4 regions of the Blastococcus brunescens genome follow, and region 1 is predicted to be linked to each of the others. Evidence: predicted binding sites of a transcription regulator. Region 1 holds the regulator's gene; each other region holds the start of a gene.
The links. Region 1 encodes LexA, which represses DNA repair genes until DNA is damaged. Its sites were predicted from a motif close to TCGAACANNTGTTCGA; they were not measured.

Region 1 (5,160 bases):
GCTCGGCGACCTGCTGCTGCCGGGCCTTGAGCTCGGCGATCTCCTTCTCGAAGTCGGCCACCGAGGTGAAGGAGCGGTAGACGCTGGCGAAGCGCAGGTAGGCGACCTCGTCGAGCTCCCGCAGGGGCCGGAGGATGGCCAGCCCCACTTCGTTGGCGGGCACCTCTGCGACACCGGTGGCGCGGATGGCGTCCTCGACCTGCTGCGCGAGTTTCTGCAACTGGTCCTCGTCGACCGGCCGCCCCTGGCAGGCGCGACGGACACCCGCGACCACCTTGGAGCGGTTGAACGGCTCGCTCACCCCGCTGCGCTTGACGACGGCGAGCACGGCCTCCTCGACCGTGGTGAACCGGCGCCCGCACGTGGGGCAGGAGCGGCGACGACGTGTCGTCGCTCCCTCGTCGGCCTCCCGCGAGTCGATGACCCTGCTGTCGGCGTTGTGGCAAAACGGGCAGCGCATCGCGGAGACCTCCTTCCGACCAGTCGGGGCCGTCCGACGGCCGGTCCTGTGGACCCTCCTGGGGACATCCGGTGGACGTCCCGGGAGAACCTGGGGACCAGCCTGTGGACAGGCTTACAACTCTGTAACTACTAGATGTAGGGGAACCCTAGGCCGAGCCACACAAGATGTGCAAGCGATCCGACGCTCGGCGTGTTCCGTCCAGACACTGCTGTCACCAGGGAGGACATCGCTCCCCACGAGTCACACGACACGCCGGGAGGACGCGCCGGGGCGTCGGGTCGGCCCGACGACGAGGCCGCCGGAAGCTCGCCTGCGATCACCGATCACCTCCGCAGGATGCGGGCGCCGTCGGACCGACTCCGGCTCCGGCGACCGGAGAGCACGACCCGTGCGGCGCCTCGCTGCCGACCGCGGACGCTCCCGCGGTCGCTCGCCGGCAGCCGACCGTCGGCACACGTCCGAAGGCGGGAAGGAGGGCCGCGCCGCGCCCCGAGGTCCGCCGGCGGGAGCCGGCGTGGCGCGCGAGGAGAACGCGCCGAGACCTGGAAATCAGACGCCGCGGACGGACCCGTCGACGCGGGGACGGCGGGCGTGGGGCACGTGGTCGCTGAGACGCATCGGACGCGTCAGCAGCTCGGGCTCGAGACCGTCGGGTGCCGTCCAGCCGGCACGCGGCGCGGAATCCTCCGGCCGAACCGCCGGACGCGACCTCGACGGACCGTCGACGGGGCCGGCGGACACGCGAGCCGTGGCCGACGCGCCCTCGGACGCGGTCCGACGCAGGCCCGTGTCGGCCGGCCGCTGCTGCCCGAGGTCTCCGGCCGCACGGTGCCGGCCCGGAACCGCCGGCGCCGCTGAACGGGCCGGGGTTCCTTCGGGAGCACGCCGACGGCCGACGGCCGGAGCCTCGCCGGTCTCCGGTGCGCGCCGACGCCCGACCGCCGGGGACTCAGCCGTCTCGGGGCGCGGCGGCGCCCGGTAGCCTGCTGCTCCGCCTCTTCCGGCGCCCGGCGGCGGCCCACGGAGGCGAACTGCGCCGTCTCGTCAGCGGTCCGGCGCCCACCGGCCGGCGGGAGATCCCGGACGACGGAGAGGTCGCGCACCATCGGCAGTCCGGCCGTGACGGCTCCGTCGGCATCTGCCGAGCGACTACGGCGGCCGGACGGGTGCCGCGCGACGGACATCTCCTGCGTTCCGGGACCGAACGCCGCCCGACGCTCGGGCCGTGCCGCCACGGCGAGGTGCCGCTCCGGCAGGCGCAGTGACCCCAGATCGGTCCACGCCGTCTCCTCGACACCCCCAGGACGACCCGCACCCACACCTGGCAGGAGCCACTGGCGTCGTGCCGCCAGCCGAGGAGCTCGCCCGCCCACCACGTTCCTGCCTGATACACCTCGACAGCCTGGGGTTGACTGGTGAACACAGCTGCTCGGTTCTCCATGGCGCCTGACACGGGACGACCGTAAGCGCTGGAGTGACCACTGAGTGTGAAGACGCCCGCACTGAGGGTTGACGAAGTCGCGCCCCGACGTTGTGGACCTATTGCCGTGGCGCGATCGCCGCGGCGGGCCAGAGGTGTCGTAACCACCTCTGCCCAGCGTTCGTGCTGGTCAGGAGAGCGGACCAGGCGGAGACGCCGAGCGGAGCGCACACCCTGCATCACGGGAGGAGGAGCTCCTGCCCCGGCACCAGGTCGGCGCTCCGGAGGCCGTTCAGCTCCTGGATCCGGTCGATCACCGACCGCACGTCACCGTCGACCTCGAGGGAGGAGGCGATCGACCACAACGTGTCGCCCGGCTGCACCACGACACTGCTCCCCCGCCAGCCGCAACCCGTCGGATCCGCCACCGAGGAGCGGACCCACCCAGGAGCCCAGCGCCACGCCCAGAGCCAGTGCCATCACGACGGCGAGCCGCCGGGCACGACGGGTCAGCCGCAGGCCCACCGAGGGGCCCTCGTCGGGACCGTTCGCCGGGCGACCCCGCCGGACCCCGCTGCTCGGACCGTCATCCCCTCCGGCCGCGGCGCGGAGATCCGGCGCGCAGGAGGCGCCGGGGTGAGGGAGGCCGGCAGACACCCACGCGCGACGGGCTGCGGCGTGAGGGCCGGGCGAGGGGGCGCGCGAGGAGGCGACGGCCCCGGCGCCGGCGTGCACCACCACGAGGCGGGGCCGCCACGGCGCCTGGACCTCCTCGTCGAACTCCAGCACGGCCTGCGCGACACTTCCCATGACCTGTCCTCCTCACCTCTCGTGCTCGACCTTTGGTCGAACGCCTGTTCGAATCGAACGACTGTTCGATGTGTACCGCATGGGTCCGACGAAAGCCACCGGACACGACCTGCGACTTCGAACATGTGTTTGATCGATGCCGCGAGAAGCGCTACCGTCCGATGGACGGACACAGGCGCTGCGCGAGCGGCGGACGAGGAGGCGACGTGGCGGAGAAGAGCGGGAGCTCAGGCGGCCGCAAGGCGGGGGCGGACGCCGGCGCGACGGCGGGAACGGCAGCGGTCCGCTCGTTCCCCGACCGGGGTGCCGACGGCGACGGCCTGACCCAGCGCCAGCGCCGGGTCCTGGAGGTCATCCGCGACTCGATCGAGCGGCGGGGCTATCCCCCTCGGTCCGCGAGATCGGCGAGGCGGTCGGCCTGTCGTCGGCCTCCTCGGTCGCCCACCAGCTCTCCGTCCTGCAGAAGAAGGGCTGGCTGCGGCGCGACCCCAACCGGCCCCGCGCCCTCGACGTCCGGCTGCCCGGCGACTCCCCGCACCACCTCCCGGCAGCCGCAGAGCTCACCCAGGGGACGACGCGCAGCTCTCGGCCCCGACGTACGTCCCGCTGGTCGGCCGCATCGCCGCCGGTGGGCCGGTGCTCGCCGAACAGGCCGTGGAGGACGTCTTCCCCTCCCGCGCGAGCTCGTCGGCGAGGGAACGCTCTTCATGCTGAAGGTGGTCGGCGACTCGATGGTCGAGGCCGCCATCTGCGACGGGGACTGGGTGGTGGTCCGGCAGCAGCCGACCGCCGAGAACGGCGAGATCGTCGCCGCGATGATCGACGGCGAGGCCACGGTCAAGACCTACAAGCGACGCGACGGCCATGTCTGGCTGCTGCCCCACAACCCTGCCTACGAGCCCATCCCGGGCGACGACGCGACCGTCCTCGGCCGGGTCGTCAGCGTCCTGCGCCGCGTCTGACAGCGGGCCCCGTCCCGCTCACCGCTCGCACGCTCGCGGTGAGCCTCCTGACGGGGCCACGCGCCTCAGGGCCGGCGGCGCAGCATCCCACCGATCCAGACGACCACCGTCGCGACGCCTGCCGCGATCAGCGCCGAGGTCCAGGGCGACATCCCCGACCTGGTCAGGTCGCTGAAGCTCAGGACCGCCCCCTCGGGGGCCGGCGTCGTGGCCTCGACGGTCGCCGGGGCGAGGGCGACGCGGGTGAGATCGGCGGGCAGCCCCTCGCTGGTGACCAGCAGGCTCTGCCCGTCCGCCGCGAAGGTGATCGCCTCGCCCTGGGGCGAGGTCGGCAGCGGGATGACCGACGGTTCGCCCGAGAGGGCGCCGACGACATCGCTGCCGGTCAGCGGCCAGACATAGGCATCTGTGTACGTGCGCAGGGCCAGGCGCTGACCATCCGCTGACACCGCACCGCCGGTGACCAGCAACTGCCCGACGCTGCCCACGGGCCCGCCCGCCGTCCCGGTGAGCGTCATGGAGACGCCGGCGACCTTCGCCAACGCCACGGTGCCGCCGTCCACGAGGGCCGTCGTCGGGCTGTACACCCCGCTCGCGCCGAGCACCTCCTTGGTCACCACGTACGGGGTCCCGTCCGGCGCGAGGAGGAGGGCCTCTGCGTCGTGGGGCCCGTCCGGATAGGTGAGCCGGAAGATGCCGGTCGAACCGTCGGGCCGGAGGGCCAGCAGCGCCACGGTCGTCCGCGTGCCGTTGTTGTCGCCCGTGTCGGCCAGCCAGACGGTCCCGTCCGGACCGACCGCCATGTCCTCGGGGTCGTAGGGGTCCAGCGCGGCTGTGTGCGAGTCGACGACCTGGCACGAGGCGTCCAGCAGGTGCACGGCCAGCTCCTCGCCGCCGTCGTTCATGGCCAGGACGCCGCTGTCGACGGCCACGATCCCGGAGATCTCCGCCAGCCGCGGGTCACTGACCTGGCACTGGACGGCCGTCGTCGCGACCCCGTTCTCGGCGTACGCGGGCAGGGCGGACCCGAGGACGAGGCCGGTCCCGAGGGCTCCCCGGCGACCAGCAACCGTCCCCGCACGCCGCTACGCGGTCTGCCGGCCTCGGGCACGTACCCAGCGTGACAGAACGATTGCATCGAGTCGGTGAACCACGCCCAACAGGACGATTCCCACCGCGGCGCCGACGATCGCGTCGGTGATCCAGTGGAAGTCCAGCGACACCATCGAGATGCCGGTCGCGACGGGCCCGGCGAGGCTCAGCCACCAGAACGCGCGCTGCACACGGGCGGGGAGCTCGAACTCCACGGCCAGCCAGCGCGCCACGCCCCACATGATCACCGCGTTGGCCACGTGACCCGACGGGAACGAGGCGCCGTCGGCGTGGAAGAACAGCTCGTCGGGGTGTCCGGGCGCCGTCCGGCCGGTGCCGAACTTCAGCGCGTACACCCCGACGGTGAGCGTGCCGAGGGCGAGCAGGACGCGGAGCAGGGGAGCCAGGTGCGC
Region 2 (5,160 bases), 1.3 Mb from region 1:
GGAAAGTACTGCTCCACGACAGGTGTGCCTCTCTACCGCGCGTTGCGCTCCGCGGTGGGTGCGGGCCCGGGGCCGGACCCGCTCGAATGCCTCGGTCATCTCTGCTGCACGGCCCACGGGCGACCGGACGGGACGCGCACGGCCGCGGCCGGACGAGTTGCGCGCCAGCGGCTCGTGAGTCTATGCGTCGAACAGGGGCTCTGACGACGGACCCGGGGTCGTCGGTGTGCCGGTTCCCCGCCGAGCACCCCGCCGGCCCCGCTGAGCAGCGCTCCGCCGCGCGGCAGCGGGTGCCCCAGGTGGTGCCACGCGGCCTCGGTCGCCACCCGGCCACGCGGCGTGCGGGCCAGCAGCCCGGCCCGCACGAGGAAGGGCTCGCAGACCTCCTCGACCGTGTTCGGCTCCTCCCCACCGCGACCGCCAAGGTGGCGACGCCGACCGGCCCGCCCCGAACCGCACGACGAGGGCCTCCAGCACGGCCCGGTCGAGCCGGTCCAGGCCCAGCACGTCGACGTCGTAGAGCGCGAGCGCCGCCTGGGCGACGTCACGGGTGACCCGCCCGTCGGCCTCGACCTCGGCGTAGTCACGCACCCGGCGCAGCAGCCGGTTGGCGATGCGGGGCGTGCCACGGGAGCGGCCGGCGATCTCCACGGAGCCGTCCTCGGTGAGGTCGACGCCGAGCAGGTCGGCGCTGCGGCGCAGCACCTGCTGCAGCTCCGCCACGTCGTAGAACTCCATCTGGCCGACGAAACCGAACCGGTCGCGCAGCGGGCCGGTGAGCAGACCGGCCCGGGTGGTGGCGCCGACCAGGGTGAAGGGGCTGATCTCGAGCGGGATGGCCGTCGCGCCGGGCCCCTTGCCGACCACCACGTCGACCCGGAAGTCCTCCATCGCCATGTACAGCAGCTCCTCGGCGGGCCGGGCGATGCGGTGGATCTCGTCGATGAAGAGGACATCACCGGGCGCCAGGTTGGACAGCATCGCGGCGAGGTCGCCGGAGCGCTCGATCGCCGGGCCGCTGGTGATCTTCACCGCGGTGCCCAGCTCGGAGCCGATGATGAGCGCGAGGCTGGTCTTCCCCAGCCCGGGCGGCCCGGACAGCAGCACGTGGTCCGGCGGCCGGCCCCGTCGCTTCGCGCCTTCCAGCACGAGCGCCAGCTGGCGGGAGACCTTGGGCTGGCCGATGAAGTCGTGCAGCGAGTGCGGGCGCAGCGCGGACTCGACCACCCGCTCCTCGTCGCCGGCCAGCGGCGAGACCCCGGCGTCCTGGCCCAGGCTGCCGTCGACCTCCCCGGCCAGCGGCCGGTCGAACGGCGAGCTCATGATCTACCCAGCAGCTGCAGCGCCTGGCGCAGGAGGACCGCGACCTCCACCGAGCCGGTGGCCGCGATCTGCTCGTCGGCGACCGGGGCGAGCTGGGTCAGGGCGGTGTCGGCCTCCCTGCCCGACCAGCCGAGGCCGACCAGGGCCGACGTGAGCTGGTCCCGCCACGGCGCGACCGGCGTCACCGACGGCAGGCCGGACGGCGCGTCGAGGACGGTGTCGGAGGTGAGGAGCCGAGCCGGTCGCGCAGTTCCAGGATCAGCCGTTCGGCGCCCTTCTTGCCGATGCCCGGCACCTGCATCAGCGCCGTGACGTCGGCCATCGAGACCGCACGGCGCACCTCGCGCGGCGGGTGGATGGCCAGGACCGCCTGGGCGAGCCGCGGACCGACCCCGTTGGCGGTCTGCAGCAGCTCGAAGAGCTGGCGCTCGTCGTCGTCGGCGAAGCCGTAGAGGGTGAGCGAGTCCTCCCGGACGACCAGGCTGGTGGACAGGCGGGCGTTCTCCCGACCTGCAGCCGGGCGATGGTGCCCGGCGTGCACTGCACGGCCAGCCCGATGCCGCCGACCTCCACGACAGCGCCGTCCGGGGACACCGCGGCCACCCGGCCGGAGAGCGAGGCGATCATCGTGCGGCCACCCCCGTCCACCGCGGCAGGGTCGTCCGGCGGATCGGCGCCCCGATCCCGCCCGCGAGCGCGGCGGCCCGCAGCCGCTGCTGGGCGGGGCCCCGCCAGGCGTGGCAGACCGCCAGGGCCAGCGCGTCGGCCGCGTCGGCGGGCTTGGGTGCCTCGGTGAGACCCAGCACACGGGTGACCATGAGGGTGACTTGCTCCTTGTCTGCGCGGCCGTTGCCCGAGATGGCCGCCTTGACCTCGCTGGGGGTGTGCCAGGCGACCGGACGGTCGGCCTGCGCGGCGGCGAGCGCCGCCACACCCGCGGCCTGCGCCGTCCCCATGGCGGTGCCCTTGTTGTTCTGGGTGAAGACGCGCTCGATCGCCACCACGTCGGGCCGGTGCTCGCGCAGCAGGGCGGTCACCCCGGTGTGCAGCTCGAGCAGCCGCAGTTCGAGATCGAGTTCGGCCATCGTCCGGAGCACACCGACCCCGACCGCCGTCGGCCGCGCGCCGGGGCGGCCGTCGACGACCCCCACCCGCACCGGGTGAGGCCCGGGTCGATACCGAGCACCCGCATGGAAAGCCTCCCCGCCGACCGAACGCCTGTTCGACCGAGGCTAGCCCGGCCATCCGTCAGCACGGCAGCACGACACGCACCCAGCCGTCGGCCCCTCCAGAGGCTGGCCCCGAGCGTGCGAGGGGTGAGGAGGAGGGGGTCCTATATCTTCTCCAGCACCTCGTCGGACACGTCGTAGTTCGCGTACACGTTCTGCACGTCGTCGAGGTCCTCGAGCGCGTCGATGAGCCGGAAGACCTTGCCCGCGCCGTCCTCGTCGAGCTCGACGGTCACGCTGGGCGCGAACCCGGCCTCGGCCGAGTCGTAGTCGATCCCGGCGTCCTGCAGCGCCGTGCGGACGGCCACCAGGTCGCCGGGCTCGCTGACCACCTCGAAGGTGTCGCCGAGGTCGCGCACCTCCTCGGCGCCGGCGTCCAGGACCGCCATGAGCACGCCGTCCTCGTCGACCCCGTCGGCCTTCGGCACGACCACCACGCCCTTGCGGGAGAAGAGGTAGGAGACCGAGCCGGGGTCGGCCATGTTCCCGCCGTTGCGGGTCATGGCGGTGCGGACCTCCATGGCCGAGCGGTTCTTGTTGTCCGTCAGGCACTCGATGAGGACGGCGACACCGCCCGCGGCGTAGCCCTCGTAGGTGATGCCCTGGTAGTCGACGCCGCCGGCCTCGAGCCCCGCGCCGCGCTTGACGGCGCGGTCGATGTTGTCGTTGGGGACCGAGCTCTTCTTCGCCTTCTGGACCGCGTCGAAGAGCGTCGGGTTCCCGGAGAGGTCACCGCCACCGGTGCGGGCGGCGACCTCGATGTTCTTGATCAGCTTGGCGAAGAGCTTGCCGCGCTTGGCGTCGATCCCGGCCTTCTTGTGCTTCGTCGTCGCCCACTTGGAATGGCCGCTCACGAGTCCTCCTCGCTGGCGCTCGTCGGCCGCGTTCGCGGCCCCGCTGCTCTGCTCATCGCTGAGCTCGCAAGCTCGCTCACGGCTAACCCCTCTCGTCCCCGGCAGCGGTGCCGGCCTGCTCGGCCGGGTGAGCTGCCGCCACCGACGACCTGACGATGTCGACGAACAGCGCGTGCACCCGGCGGTCCCCGGTCAGTTCGGGGTGGAAGCTCGTGGCCACCAGGTTCCCCTGGCGGACCGCGACGATCCTACCGTCGGCCGCTCCGCCCACGACGCGCCCGAGCACCTCGACCCCCTCGCCGGCCTCCTCCACCCACGGCGCGCGGATGAAGACCGCGTGCAGCGGGCCACCGTCGAGCCCGAGGTCGACCACGGACTCGAACGAGTCGATCTGGCGGCCGAAGGCGTTGCGGCGGACGGTCACGTCGATCCCGCCGATCGTCTCCTGGTCCGGCGGTGCGTCGAGGATCCGGTCGGCCAGCAGGATCATCCCGGCGCAGGAGCCGTACGCAGGGAGACCCGAGCGGACGGCGGAACGGAGCGGGCCGAGCAGGCCGGACCGGGCGGCCAGCTTGACGATCGTCGTCGACTCACCACCGGGCAGCACCACCCCGTCGACGGCGGCCAGCTCCTCGGGGCGACGGACCGCGACCGGGTCCGCGCCCAGCTCGAGCAGCGCCGCCAGGTGCTCCCGGACGTCGCCCTGGAGCGCGAGGACCCCGATGACGGGCCGGTCGGTTCCGCTGAGCACGACTGCGCAGGCTACGGCCCGCCTCACACCGCCGGGGACGACGGGGCGAGCCCGGCCGCCCTGCTCGACGTCCAGGTGAGCAGCCACTCCAGCGGTCCGCGGCCCACCGTGCGCCGCCAGACGGTGGCGCCGACCAGCGCGCACAGGGTGAACCACAGCCACGCGACCGGCCCCTGCGCCGTCCCCGGAGCGATGTCCATGAGGACCCGGATGGCCACGACGTGGACGGTGTACACGGTCAGCGCGAGCGCCCCCACCGCGGCGAGCGGCGCGGTGGCCCGCGGCAGCCGCTCCGCCGCCAGCAGGCACGCGACCAGCACCAGGACGGCGAACCCGGTGGAGCCGACCGCCTCGAAGGTCGTGCCGCTGTGCGGTTCGGCGCCGGTCAGCCAGCGGACGCTGAACACGTCCGGGACGGTGAAGCCCGTCTCGGGACCCGCGGACGGCACCCCGTCGGCGAGCAGCCGGGTGCTCAGCCAGCCCCGCCGTAGCCGACGACCGCGGCCGCCGCTCCCGCCGCTGCCAGCCGGCGTCGTACCGCGACGGAGGCCAGGTCCAGGCGCCCCACCGCCAGGCCGACCAGGACGAAGGCGAGCCACAGCAGCGCCGGGTAGTAGCCGGTGACCAGCAGGTCCGCGGCGAGCGCACCGTCCATGTCGGCCACGGTGAGCGCCTGGCCGAGGACCACGAGCAGCGGCGGAACGGCGGCCGCGACGACGGCCGCGGTGACGAGGAGGCGGCGCACCGGCCAGCGCAGGAACGGCAGCACCAGGACGAAGAGCACCCCGTAGACGCCCAGGATCACCGCCACGAACGTGTCGAGCTGCTGCAGGGCCCAGCCGATCGCGAACACCCACAGGGCCCGGATGAAGATCCGCAGCCGCACCCGCGACAGGTCCAGGCCTTCGGGCGGCTCGGCGCGCCCCGAGAGGAGCGCGACCGAGACGCCGGCCAGGGTGGCGAAGACGATCGACGAGCGGCCGTCGACCAGCGCGGACCAGGT
Region 3 (5,160 bases), 720 kb from region 1:
CGGTCGTCGTGCCCGACAACGACGGCGGCGGCATCTTCGCCCAGCTGGAGCCGGGGAGGACCGGCACGCCCGCGACTACCGGCGGGTGTTCGGCACCCCGCACGGGCGGAACCTGGTCGCGGTCGCGGAGGCGCTCGGCTGGCGCGCGAGCCGGTTGACGTCGACGGACGAGCTGCCCGGCGTCCTGGCGCTCGGCGGACCGCGCGTCGTCGTCGTCCGCACCGACCAGCGTGCCGAGGCGGCCCTGGCGTTCGAGCTGCGCGCAGCGGCGGCCGCCGCCCTGCGCTAACCCTCGAGCGCGGCCTGGAAGGCGGCGAACTTCGACTGGGTCTCGGCGAGCTCGGCGGACGGGTCGGACCCGGCGACGATGCCGCAGCCGGCGAACAGCCGGGCGCTGTCGTCACCGACCAGCTCCGCGCAGCGCAGGGCCAGCCCGAACTCGCCGTCGCCCCGGGCATCGAGCCAGCCGACCGGACCGGCGTAGCGGCCGCGGTCCATGCCCTCGAGCTCGGCGATCACGGCCGCGGCGCCCGGCGTCGGGGTGCCGCACACGGCGGCCGTGGGGTGCACCGCGCCGACGAGCTCGAGCAGCCCCGCCCGGCTCCTGGCCCCGGTGCGGCGCTGCGTGCCGGTCACGTCGCTGGCCAGGTGCCGGACGTTGGCGAGGGTGAGCAGGTCGGGCTCCTCGGGAGCATCCAGCGTCGCGCAGAACGGCTCGAGGGCGCGCACCAGCGAGTCCACGGCGAGGGCGTGCTCGGACCGGTCCTTGGCCGAGCCGATGAGCGCCGCGGCCAGCCGCTCGTCGTCGGCACCCGCCCCGCGCGGCGCGGTACCGGCCAGCACCCGGGCGGAGAGCTGCCGCCCGGTGCGGCGCAGGAGGAGTTCCGGGGTCGCGCCGAGCAGGCCGTCGACGGCGAACGTCCAGCAGTCCGGGAAGCGGGCCGCGAGCCGGCGCAGCAGCCGCCGCGGGTCGAGGGGGACGTCGGCGGAGACGAGCAGGTCGCGGGCGAGCACCACCTTCTCCAGCTCACCGGCGTCGATCCGGGTCACCGCCTCGGCGACCGCGGCGCACCAGGTGGCCGGGTCGAGGGCGCCGTCGGCGTACCGCAGACGGGGTGCGGGGCCGTCGTCGGACTGGGCGGGGAGGAGGACGTCGCGCGGGTCGACGTCGCCGACCGTCGTCAGCCAGGCCACGCCGTCACGCCGGCCCAGGACGACATCGGGGACGACGAAGACCGACGTCCCGGCGCGGGGGTCGAACGCGATGCTCGCGAAGAGGACCGGTCCGGAGCCGGCGACGCCGAGCTCGTCGTCGGTGTCGAGACCGCCGGTGAAGTCCGACCACCAGGCGGCGGCCTCCTCGAGCGCGCGGGGCCCCGAGACCTCGAGCCGCGCCGCCTCGCCCCAGCCGACCAGGCCCTCGCCACGGCGGACCCAGGACAGCGCGCCGTCGGCGGGGAGCCGGTCGAGCAGCCCACCGGCGGCCCCGGTGCGGACGGTCGTCACGGTGCGCGCAGCGGCCTCCGACGAGGTCAGGGCAGCCGCTGTCACGTGTCCAGAGTAGGAGGCCCGGTAGCGTCGGTGCCGTGGGAGACCGGCGAGACAGCGCACACACCGCCGGCCTGCGGGCCGGACTGGACAAGCAGCCGGCCGACGTCGCGGCGATGTTCGACCGGGTCGCGAAGCGCTACGACATCACCAACACCGTGCTCTCCGCGGGGCTCGACGCCTCCTGGCGGCGGGCCACCCGGGAGGCGCTGGGGGCACGCCCCGGCCAGACCGTGCTCGACGTCGCGGCCGGGACGGCGGTCTCCACGGTGGAGCTGGCCGCGGGCGGGGTCACCGCGATCGCGTGTGACTTCTCCCAGGGCATGCTGCGCGCCGGTGCCGCGCGGCCGGTGCCCAAGGTCGCCGGCGACGCGATGGCGCTGCCCCTGGCCGACGAGAGCGTCGACGGCGTCGTCATCTCCTTCGGCCTGCGCAACGTGGCCGATCCCGACGCCGCGCTGCGCGAGTTCCGACGGGTGACGCGGCCCGGCGGCACGCTCGTGATCTGCGAGTTCTCCTCGCCGACCTGGGCACCGTTCCGCACCGTCTACACCGAGTACCTGATGAAGGCCCTGCCGCGGATCGCCCGCGCGGTCTCGAGCAACCCCGAGGCCTACGTCTACCTCGCCGAATCGATCCGCGCGTGGCCCGACCAGGCGGCCCTCGCCCGCCGGGTGCAGGAGGCCGGCTGGGGTGAGGTCGCCTGGCACGACCTCACCGGCGGGATCGTCGCGCTCCACCGCGCCCGCCGCGTCTGACGATCTCCTCCCGGCCTTGCTCCCGGCAGCCCCGCCCGGCCCGGCCCTGTAGGCCGGGACTCCCAGAACTGTCGTACCCCGTACGTATGTTCGATCCGTGCCCACCGCCGAGCTCCGTCGCAGCCCCGTGGAGGGTGCGCTGATCGGGTGGCTGCTGGCGCGGCCGCCGGCGGTGCCGCGGCTGCCTGCGAGCGCGCTGTCCGCCGAGGAGAAGGCCGAGGAGCTGCAGCGGCTCCAGGCCCGGAAGGCGATGGAGGCCGCCTACGAGGCCGAGCTGATGGTGGCCCTGGCCGCCGACCGGCCCGACACCGACGACCCGCCCCGGGCCATCCCGGTGCGCGACGGCGCGGTGCGGGGTCGCCGGTGCCCGGGACGAGCGAGTTCCTGCCGGACGAGCTGGCTCTCGTGCTCAACTGCTCCCGCCCGTTCGCCGCGGATCTGCTGACCGACGCCTGGGTGCTGACCGAGCGGATGCCTGCCGTGCACGAGGCCTGCGCAGCCGGCGACCTCGACTGGTTCCGGGCGCGGGTGTTCGCCGACGTGCTCGGCAGCGCCTCCGACGAGGTGGTCGAGGAGGTCGTGCCGGCGCTCCTCCCCGTAGCGGCAGGCCTGTCGTCGGGTCGGCTGCGGCGCCGGTTGATCGCGGCGGCCATGGCGGCGGACGAGGAGTTCGCCGAACGGCGCCGCATCGAGGCCGAGCGGCGGGCAGACGTGCGCACCCGGCCCACCGGTGACGGGATGTCCGCCCTGTCCACCGAGCTGCCCTCGGCTCTCGCGGCGGCGATGTGGTCGACGATCGACCAGGCCGCGCAACTGGCCAGGACCACCGGCGATGACCGGCCCATCGGCGTTCTCCGGGCCGAGGCCCACGCGGCGATGGTGCTGCGTCCGGGCGGCGGTCCGGGCCCGGGCTTCACCGGGCACGTCACCGTGCTGGCTCCACTGGCCGCCCTGCACCCGGGAGGCGTCGGCACCGTCGGCGGAAACCTCGGCCCCACCGTCGACGGCACCCCGATCACAGCCGGGCACCTGCGCGAGCTGCTCGCCGAACTCGATGCCCTCGGGGTCCGGGCACCCCGGGGTGGCAGCCTCGAGGTCGCCCTGACCGACGAGCGCGGCGCCCTGCTCGCCTGTGTGACCGCCGGCGAGCTGGCGCGGCTCGCCGCCCGTGGCTGCCCGGCGCACGGACGGGACGCGACCTGCCGCTGTCCCGTGCTCACCGCGCCGGCCGCGGTCGACGGGTACCGGCCGTCCGCCGCGCAGGACCGGTTCCTGAGGCTGCGCGACCGGACCTGCCGGCATCCGGGCTGCTCGCGGCCCGCCGGGCTGACCGATGCCGACCACGTGGTCGCCTACGACTGCGGCGGGCGCACCGGTTGCGAGAACCTCTGCTGCCTGTGCCGCGGCCACCACCGGCTGAAGACCTTCGCCCGGAACTGGCGCTTCGAGCTGTTGCCCGACGGGACCTTGCGGGTCACCACGCCGAGCGGGATCACCCGCACCACCCGGCCACCGGGTCTTCGCGACGGCATGGAGCAATGGGCCTTGCCCGCGCCACCACCCCCGCCGGTGGAACAGCCGCCGTTCTGACCACCGACGGCCGGCCACCGTCGACTAGCCTCCGCTGCCCCGGGTCGATCGGGGTCGATCGGGGTTCCCGTCGTGCCCCGCCGGTTCTAGCGTCGGCCCATGACGACCCCGCCGCCCGCGCCGCAGCCGCCGGGTCCCTCGCCGTCCCCGACGGACCCGATCCCGCCACCCGTACCGGCCCCGTACCCGACGCCGGATCCCACGGATCCGACGGCGCCGCCGCCGGCACCGACGCCCGAGCCGCTCTAGAGGCTCGTCGTGGACGGCCGGCGCTTCGCGGACCGCCGGGCTGCCGGGCGGACACTGGGGAACACCTCGCCCGACGGGAACCGACCGATCCGCTCGTGCTCGGTCTCCCACGGGGAGGCGTGGTCGTCGCGGCCGAGGTGGCCGCGGCCCTGTGCGCCCCCTGGACGTCCTCGTCGTCCGGAAGTTGGGGCTGCCCGGGCAGCCCGAGCTGGCCATGGGCGCGATCGCGGCCGTCGGGGACGCCGTCGAGACCGTGCGGGTGGACTCCGTCCTCGCAGCCGCCGGCGTGGAGCCCGCCGTGTTCGAGGAGGTCGGGCGGCGGGAGCTGGTGGAGCTGCGCCGCCGCGAGGCGGCCTACCGCGAGGGTCGGCCCCCGTTCCGGTGGCGGGCCGGACCGTCGTCCTCGTCGACGACGGGCTGGCCACGGGCGCCACCATGCACGCGGCCGTCGTCGCCGTCCGCGCCGGAGGGCCGGCGTCGGTCACCGTCGCCGTTCCCGTGGGCTCCCCGCGCGCCCTCGCCGTCCTCGAACCGCTGGTCGACGAGGTGCTCTGCCTGGTCGCGCCGGCTGCGTTCCGAGCCGTCGGGCAGGCCTACGGCGACTTCGGCCAGACCACGGACGCGGAGGTCCGCGGAGCACTGCACCCGGTGTGACCGAGCGCACCGGCGGGGGCCGCTGTCAGGTACCTCACACCCGGGCCTAGACTCGGAACGAGCGACTTTGTGAACCAATTCACAAGGTCTGTGGATTCGGAGGAGGCGCCGCGTGCCCGGCACGACGACCGCAGCACCACTCGGCGCGGACGCGGGCGCCGACGTGGTCGTGGTCGGCGCGGGCCCGGCCGGTTCGAGCGCCGCGTGGTGGCTGGCGCAGGCCGGGCTCGACGTCGTCGTCCTGGAGAAGGCGGCCTTCCCCGTGAGAAGGTGTGCGGCGACGGCCTGACCCCGCGCGGGGTGAAGGCGCTCGACGACCTGCGCCTCGACACTTCCGGCTGGGTGCGGCACAAGGGCCTGC
Region 4 (5,160 bases), 2.2 Mb from region 1:
GCGATCCCGGCGCGCAGGGTTCCCGGGGCCGGCGGGACCGCCGGCCGGACGGGGGCGGGTGCTGCAGGAGAGGGCACGGAAACTTCCTCGCACTCGGTGGACGTCACCCGACCCTAGCGGCGCGGCTCACCGATTCCGAGCCTCCGACTGGCGCAGTCGCGACGCGTGCGCTAGTGCCCGGACAGGCGGGGCGGGCGGTGCGCACGATGCGTACTGTCGGGCGACGTGGCAGAGAGCGCAGGACACCTGGTCTGGATCGACTGCGAGATGACCGGGCTCGACATCGTCAAGGACAAGCTCATCGAGGTCGCCGTGGTGGTGACCGATTCCGAGCTCAACGTGCTCGACCCCGGGCTGGACCTGATCATCGCGGCGGACGACGCCGACCTCGACGGCATGAACGAGGTCGTGGTCGAGATGCACCGGAAGTCCGGGCTCACCGACGCCGTCCGGGCCTCGACGCTCACGGTGGCCGAGGCCGAGCAGCAGGTGCTGGCCTACATCAAGCGCTGGGTGCCCGAGCGGCGCACCGCCCCGCTGTGCGGCAACTCGATCGGCACCGACCGCGGCTTCCTCGCCCGCGACATGCCCGAGCTCGACGACCACCTGCACTACCGGATGGTCGACGTCTCCTCCATCAAGGAGCTGGCCCGTCGCTGGTTCCCCCGGGTCTACTTCGCCCAGCCGCCGAAGGGCCTCGCCCACCGCGCCCTGGCCGACATCATCGAGTCGATCCGCGAGCTGGCCTACTACCGGCGGACGCTGTTCGTGGCGGCACCCGGCCCCAGCAGCGACCAGGCGAAGGGCGCGGCCGAGGAGGTCATCGGCACCTTCGCCGAGGTCCTCGCCGCCGGCGACGCCAACCCCGCGGACGACGCTCCTCCCCGGCCGCGTCAGGAGCCTGACCACCTCCGGTATCGTTGCGCCGGTTCCCCTCAGGCGCGTGCGCCCGGGGAACCGATGGTGGGTGTAGCTCAGTCGGTAGAGCACCAGGTTGTGATCCTGGGTGTCGCGGGTTCGAGCCCCGTCACTCACCCCACGCACGAAGGCCCTGGTCGGTTCTCCGACCAGGGCCTTCGCGCCGTTCGCGCACTCGCCTCGGATCCAGCCGGCGTCCCGGCTCGACAAGTTCTCGTGCCGTGCTCGCGTCAGACGACCTCGACCAGATCGAGGACGAAGACGAGGGTGGCGTCGCCGGGGATCGGGCCCTGACCCGAAGGGCCGTAGCCGAGGTCGCTGGGGATGGTGACCATCCGCCGGCCGCCGACCTGCATACCGGTGATCGCCTGCTCGAATCCGGGGATGACCTGTCCGGCCCCGACGACCACCGGCAGCGTGTCGTCCGCCCCCGGCTCCACGAGGAGTCGAACTCCTCCCCGTCTCGTAGAACGCGCCCACGTACTTGAGCGCGACCGTCGTGCCGTCGACGGCCTCGGCGCCGTCGCCGACCGCGACGTCGCTGATCACGAGGCCACAGGGCGGTGGGGCATCCGACGCCGGCACCTCGGGCTTCTCGGAGAGGTCCGTGGAGATCTCCTCCGGGGCGTCGGCCGTCTCCGACCGGGTCTCGCAGGCCTGCGACGCCGTCCCGCTGCCGCTCTCGTCCTCGTCGTCGTCGCCGCAGGCGGTGAGGGTCAGGACGACGGCGGTCGCGACGGCGAGCACGCGCGGGGTGGTGCGGCGGTTCATGGATCTCCTGGACGACGGGGACGACGGGCTGCCCGCCGTGCTTCCTTCCCAGTGGACCACGGGCACCGGGTCCGGCCGGGCAGGGCCGCTCGGTCAGTGCACGTACTCGTCCGGAGGCCGCAGCACCACTGCCGCCATCGCGGGCACCAGGATCGGCTGAGCGGTCACTTCCGCCAGAACAGGTGGTGGGTCACGCCGCTCGCGCTGGGCACGACGTCGACGTGGAACCGGTCGCGCAGCTCGTCAGGTGACTCCCACAGCCTCGTCCCGGATCCGAGCTCCACCGGCGCGACCGCGACGTGCAGCGTGTCGACGAGGTCGGCGTCGAGGAACTGCCGGATGACGGTGGCCCCGCCACCGAGCCGGACGTCCTTGCCCCGGGCTGCCTCCTTCGCCTGGTCCAGGACCGTCGCGGCCCCCGCCGACGAAGTGGAACGTGGTGTCGGAGAGGGAGAACGAGGGACGCTCGTGATGGGTCATGACGAACACCGGGGTGTGGAACGGAGGCTCGTCACCCCACCAGCCCTGCCACTCGTGGTCCTGCCACGGACCGCGCTGCGGACCGAACTTGTTCCGCCCCATTATCTCCGCGCCCATGTTGTGGGCGAAGTCGCGCGTGAAGTAGTCGTCCAGACCACGGCTGCCCCCGGGATCGGCGCGGTTGGGGAAGCTCGCCGTGCCGAGGGCCCAGGCCATCAGTTCCCCGGGGTTGGCGTGCCCGAACGGACGCTCCAGGCGCTGGCCTTCCCCGGCGCCGAAGCCGTCGCGCGAGACCGTGAAGTTCTGGACTCTGAGCAGCTGTTCCACGGGACTCCTCCTGGGTGGTCGACGGTAGTTGGACCATCCCCGGACCCGGAAGTCATCGCTGCACCTGCGCGAGGTGTCAAGGGCGCCCGCCCACTCTGTGAACAGGGTCCTGACCTGGGGATTCGCTGTGCGGGGCGGCCTCCTCTGCGCTAGACTTCGAACACCTGATCGAACGAGTGGGAGGTGGCGTGCGGGAGCTGCTGCAGTCCCTGCTGGACTCCCTGGACGCCGAGCCGCTGGCGGGCCTGGTGTCCGCCGATCAGGTGCTGGACCGCACGGCGCTGCTGGTGGCGGTGCGCAACGCCGTGGACGCCGAGCTCACCTCGACGGTGCGCCGGGCCGAGACCATGCAGGCCCCCGAGCGCGACGGGCTGGTGTCGATGCGGTCGTGGCTGCGCGGGCACCTGCGGCTCTCGGCCCGAGAGGCGGGGCGGCTGGTCGGCAACGGGCGGGCGCTGGAGCAGCTGCCCGCGGTCGCGGCGGCGTTCGCCGCCGGCGCGGTGACCGCCGAGCAGGTGAGCGTGATCGCCCCGGTCGCCGCCGTGCAGGTGCAGGCCGAGGCCGTCGGGCAGGGCGTGGATCTGGCCGAGGTGGATGCGACGCTGGCCGAGGTCGCCTCGACGCAGGTCCACGCCGCACTCGGCACAGTCGTGCAGCACTTCCTGGCCTGTCTGGACCCCGACGGCACCGAACCCGATCCCACCGAGCAGCGGGCGGTGTGGATCGCCCGGCACGACGACGGCACCGTCACCGGCCGCTTCGAGCTCGACGCCGTCGGCGGGGAGAAAGTGTGCTCGGTGCTGGAGTCGTTCCTGCAGGCTTCCCGCCCGGCCGGTGACCTGCGGACCCGCCCCCAGCAGCTCGGGGACGCGCTCGTGCAGTGGGCCGACGTCACCCTCGCCTCCGGGCAGGCGCCGATCCTGCGCACCGTCAAGCCCCACGTCGTCGCTCTGATCCGGATCGAGGACCTGGCCGACCCCGCGACCGGGCCCGGTGCGGCGGACATGGGCTTCGGCGCCACCATCTCCGCCGCCCGGGCCCGCTGGCTGGCCTGCGACGGCAACGTCAGCCGGGTCGTCATGGGCCCCGAAGGGCAGGTGCTCGATCACGGCCGGAGCAAGCGGATCGTCCCGCCGGGTCTGCGTCGGGCGGTCGAGGTCCGGGACCGGCACTGCGTGTTCGCCGGCTGCGAAGCGCCCACGCACTGGTGCGACGTCCACCATGTTCAGGAGTGGGTCCTGGACGAGGGCGAGACCAGCCTCGAGAACTCAGCCCTGTTGTGCGAACGGCACCACACCAAGGTGCATCACGGGTTCCGGGTCGAACGACAACCCGACGGGCGATGGCGCACCTGGCGCCCCGACGACACCGAGATCTTCGTCGGCACGCCACTCCTCGTCTGAGGCGGTGGGATCCGGGTGGCGGCCCTCCGAGGACCCTCGGCATCATGTGCGCCGTGAGCACCAGCGGGACGAACCTCGTCTCGGGTGGAGCGCTGCTCGTGGCGGGGACGACGTCGGACGCCGGCAAGTCGGTCGTGACCGCCGGGCTTTGCCGCTGGCTGGTGCGCCAGGGCGTGTCCGTGGCCCCTTTCAAGGCACAGAACATGAGCAACAACTCCATGGTCACCGCCGACGGCGCGGAGATCGGCCGGGCACAGGTCATGCAGGCCGCCGCCGCCCGCGTCGAGCCCGAAGCGGCGATGAACCCGGTGCTGCTCAAGCCCGGCGGCGACGACTCGAGCCAGGTCGTCCTGATGGGACGACCGGTCGGCGACGTCACCGCGCTGTCCTACCGGCCGATGAAGGCCGCCCTGCACGAGCAGGTGCTCGACTGCCTCGCGGACCTGCGACGCCGGTTCGACGTCGTCATCTGCGAGGGCGCCGGCTCCCCCACCGAGATCAACCTGCGCGCCGACGACATCGCCAACATGGGCCTGGCCACGGCGGCCGACCTGCCGGTGCTGGTCGTCGGCGACATCGACCGCGGAGGCGTGTTCCCCGCCCTCTACGGCACGGTCGCGCTGATGCCACCGGCCGACCAGCGGCTGGTGGCCGGCTTCCTCGTGAACAAGTTCCGCGGCGACGTCCGCCTGCTGGAGCCCGGGCTGGTCGCACTGGAGCGGCTCACCGGCCGGCCCACGCTGGGCGTGCTCCCGTGGCTGGGCGGCCTGGAGCTCGACGTCGAGGACTCGCTGAACGTCCCCGCGGCGACGTCCGGAGGCCGGCCCTCGGCGAGGACGTCCTCCGCGTCGCGGTCGCCCGGCTCCCCGGTTGTCGAACTTCACCGATCTCGACGCCCTCGCCGCCGAGCCCGGCGTCCTGGTCCGGTACGCCACCCGCCCCGAGGAGCTCGCCGACGCCGACCTCGTCGTGCTGCCCGGCACCCGCGCGACGGTGGCCGACCTCGCCTGGCTCCGGGAGACCGGCATGGCCGCGGCCGTCGGCCGCCACGCCGCCGAGGGCCGGCCGCTGCTCGGCATCTGCGGCGGTCACCAGATGCTGGCGCGCACCATCACCGACGACGTCGAGTCGCGCGCCGGCACCGTCGACGGGCTCGGCCTGCTGCCGGCCGAGGTCCGGTTCGCGCAGGAGAAGACGCTCGGCCGCCCGGTGGGCGAGGCGCTCGGGGAGCCGGTGCGCGGCTACGAGATCCACCACGGCG

Region 2: ruvC (crossover junction endodeoxyribonuclease RuvC) is a predicted target of LexA. The motif match lies at 2,534-2,549, and genes of this name have one in related genera.
Region 3: U6N30_RS25630 (HNH endonuclease signature motif containing protein) is a predicted target of LexA. The motif match lies at 2,385-2,400, and genes of this name have one in related genera.
Region 4: U6N30_RS06345 (HNH endonuclease signature motif containing protein) is a predicted target of LexA. The motif match lies at 2,653-2,668, and genes of this name have one in related genera.

Annotation. Positions count from the first base shown of each region.
Region 1 is NZ_CP141261.1:3,099,557-3,104,716, forward strand. Features, by position in the region: gene nrdR (transcriptional regulator NrdR) at 1-460, opposite strand, end outside; gene U6N30_RS20755 (LysM peptidoglycan-binding domain-containing protein) at 2,123-2,269, opposite strand; partial or broken gene U6N30_RS34340 (hypothetical protein) at 2,830-3,138, shown strand; gene lexA (transcriptional repressor LexA) at 3,059-3,655, shown strand; gene U6N30_RS20765 (hypothetical protein) at 3,721-4,587, opposite strand; gene U6N30_RS20770 (phosphatase PAP2 family protein) at 4,741-5,103, opposite strand; gene U6N30_RS20775 (hypothetical protein) at 5,091-5,160, opposite strand, start outside.
Region 2 is NZ_CP141261.1:1,830,372-1,835,531, reverse strand. Features, by position in the region: gene U6N30_RS35415 (hypothetical protein) at 96-365, opposite strand; partial or broken gene ruvB (Holliday junction branch migration DNA helicase RuvB) at 454-1,323, opposite strand; gene U6N30_RS12230 (Holliday junction ATP-dependent DNA helicase RuvA) at 1,320-1,508, opposite strand; gene ruvA (Holliday junction branch migration protein RuvA) at 1,505-1,864, opposite strand; partial or broken gene U6N30_RS12220 (Holliday junction branch migration protein RuvA) at 1,885-1,950, opposite strand; gene ruvC (crossover junction endodeoxyribonuclease RuvC) at 1,947-2,480, opposite strand; gene U6N30_RS12210 (YebC/PmpR family DNA-binding transcriptional regulator) at 2,657-3,406, opposite strand; gene pdxT (pyridoxal 5'-phosphate synthase glutaminase subunit PdxT) at 3,489-4,157, opposite strand; gene U6N30_RS12200 (DUF418 domain-containing protein) at 4,181-4,606, opposite strand; gene U6N30_RS12195 (heparan-alpha-glucosaminide N-acetyltransferase domain-containing protein) at 4,630-5,160, opposite strand, start outside.
Region 3 is NZ_CP141261.1:3,821,724-3,826,883, reverse strand. Features, by position in the region: gene U6N30_RS25650 (hypothetical protein) at 1-158, shown strand, start outside; gene U6N30_RS25645 (hypothetical protein) at 155-289, shown strand; gene U6N30_RS25640 (isochorismate synthase) at 286-1,551, opposite strand; gene U6N30_RS25635 (demethylmenaquinone methyltransferase) at 1,587-2,306, shown strand; gene U6N30_RS25630 (HNH endonuclease signature motif containing protein) at 2,454-3,896, shown strand; gene U6N30_RS25625 (phosphoribosyltransferase family protein) at 4,527-4,799, shown strand; gene U6N30_RS25620 (FAD-dependent oxidoreductase) at 4,912-5,088, shown strand.
Region 4 is NZ_CP141261.1:922,123-927,282, reverse strand. Features, by position in the region: partial or broken gene orn (oligoribonuclease) at 268-735, shown strand; tRNA gene U6N30_RS06365 (tRNA-His) at 964-1,039, shown strand; gene U6N30_RS06360 (FKBP-type peptidyl-prolyl cis-trans isomerase) at 1,149-1,358, opposite strand; gene U6N30_RS06355 (hypothetical protein) at 1,403-1,849, shown strand; gene U6N30_RS06350 (dihydrofolate reductase family protein) at 1,854-2,093, opposite strand; gene U6N30_RS06345 (HNH endonuclease signature motif containing protein) at 2,685-3,899, shown strand; partial or broken gene U6N30_RS06340 (cobyric acid synthase) at 3,839-4,651, shown strand; gene cobC (Rv2231c family histidinol phosphate aminotransferase CobC) at 4,770-5,160, shown strand, end outside.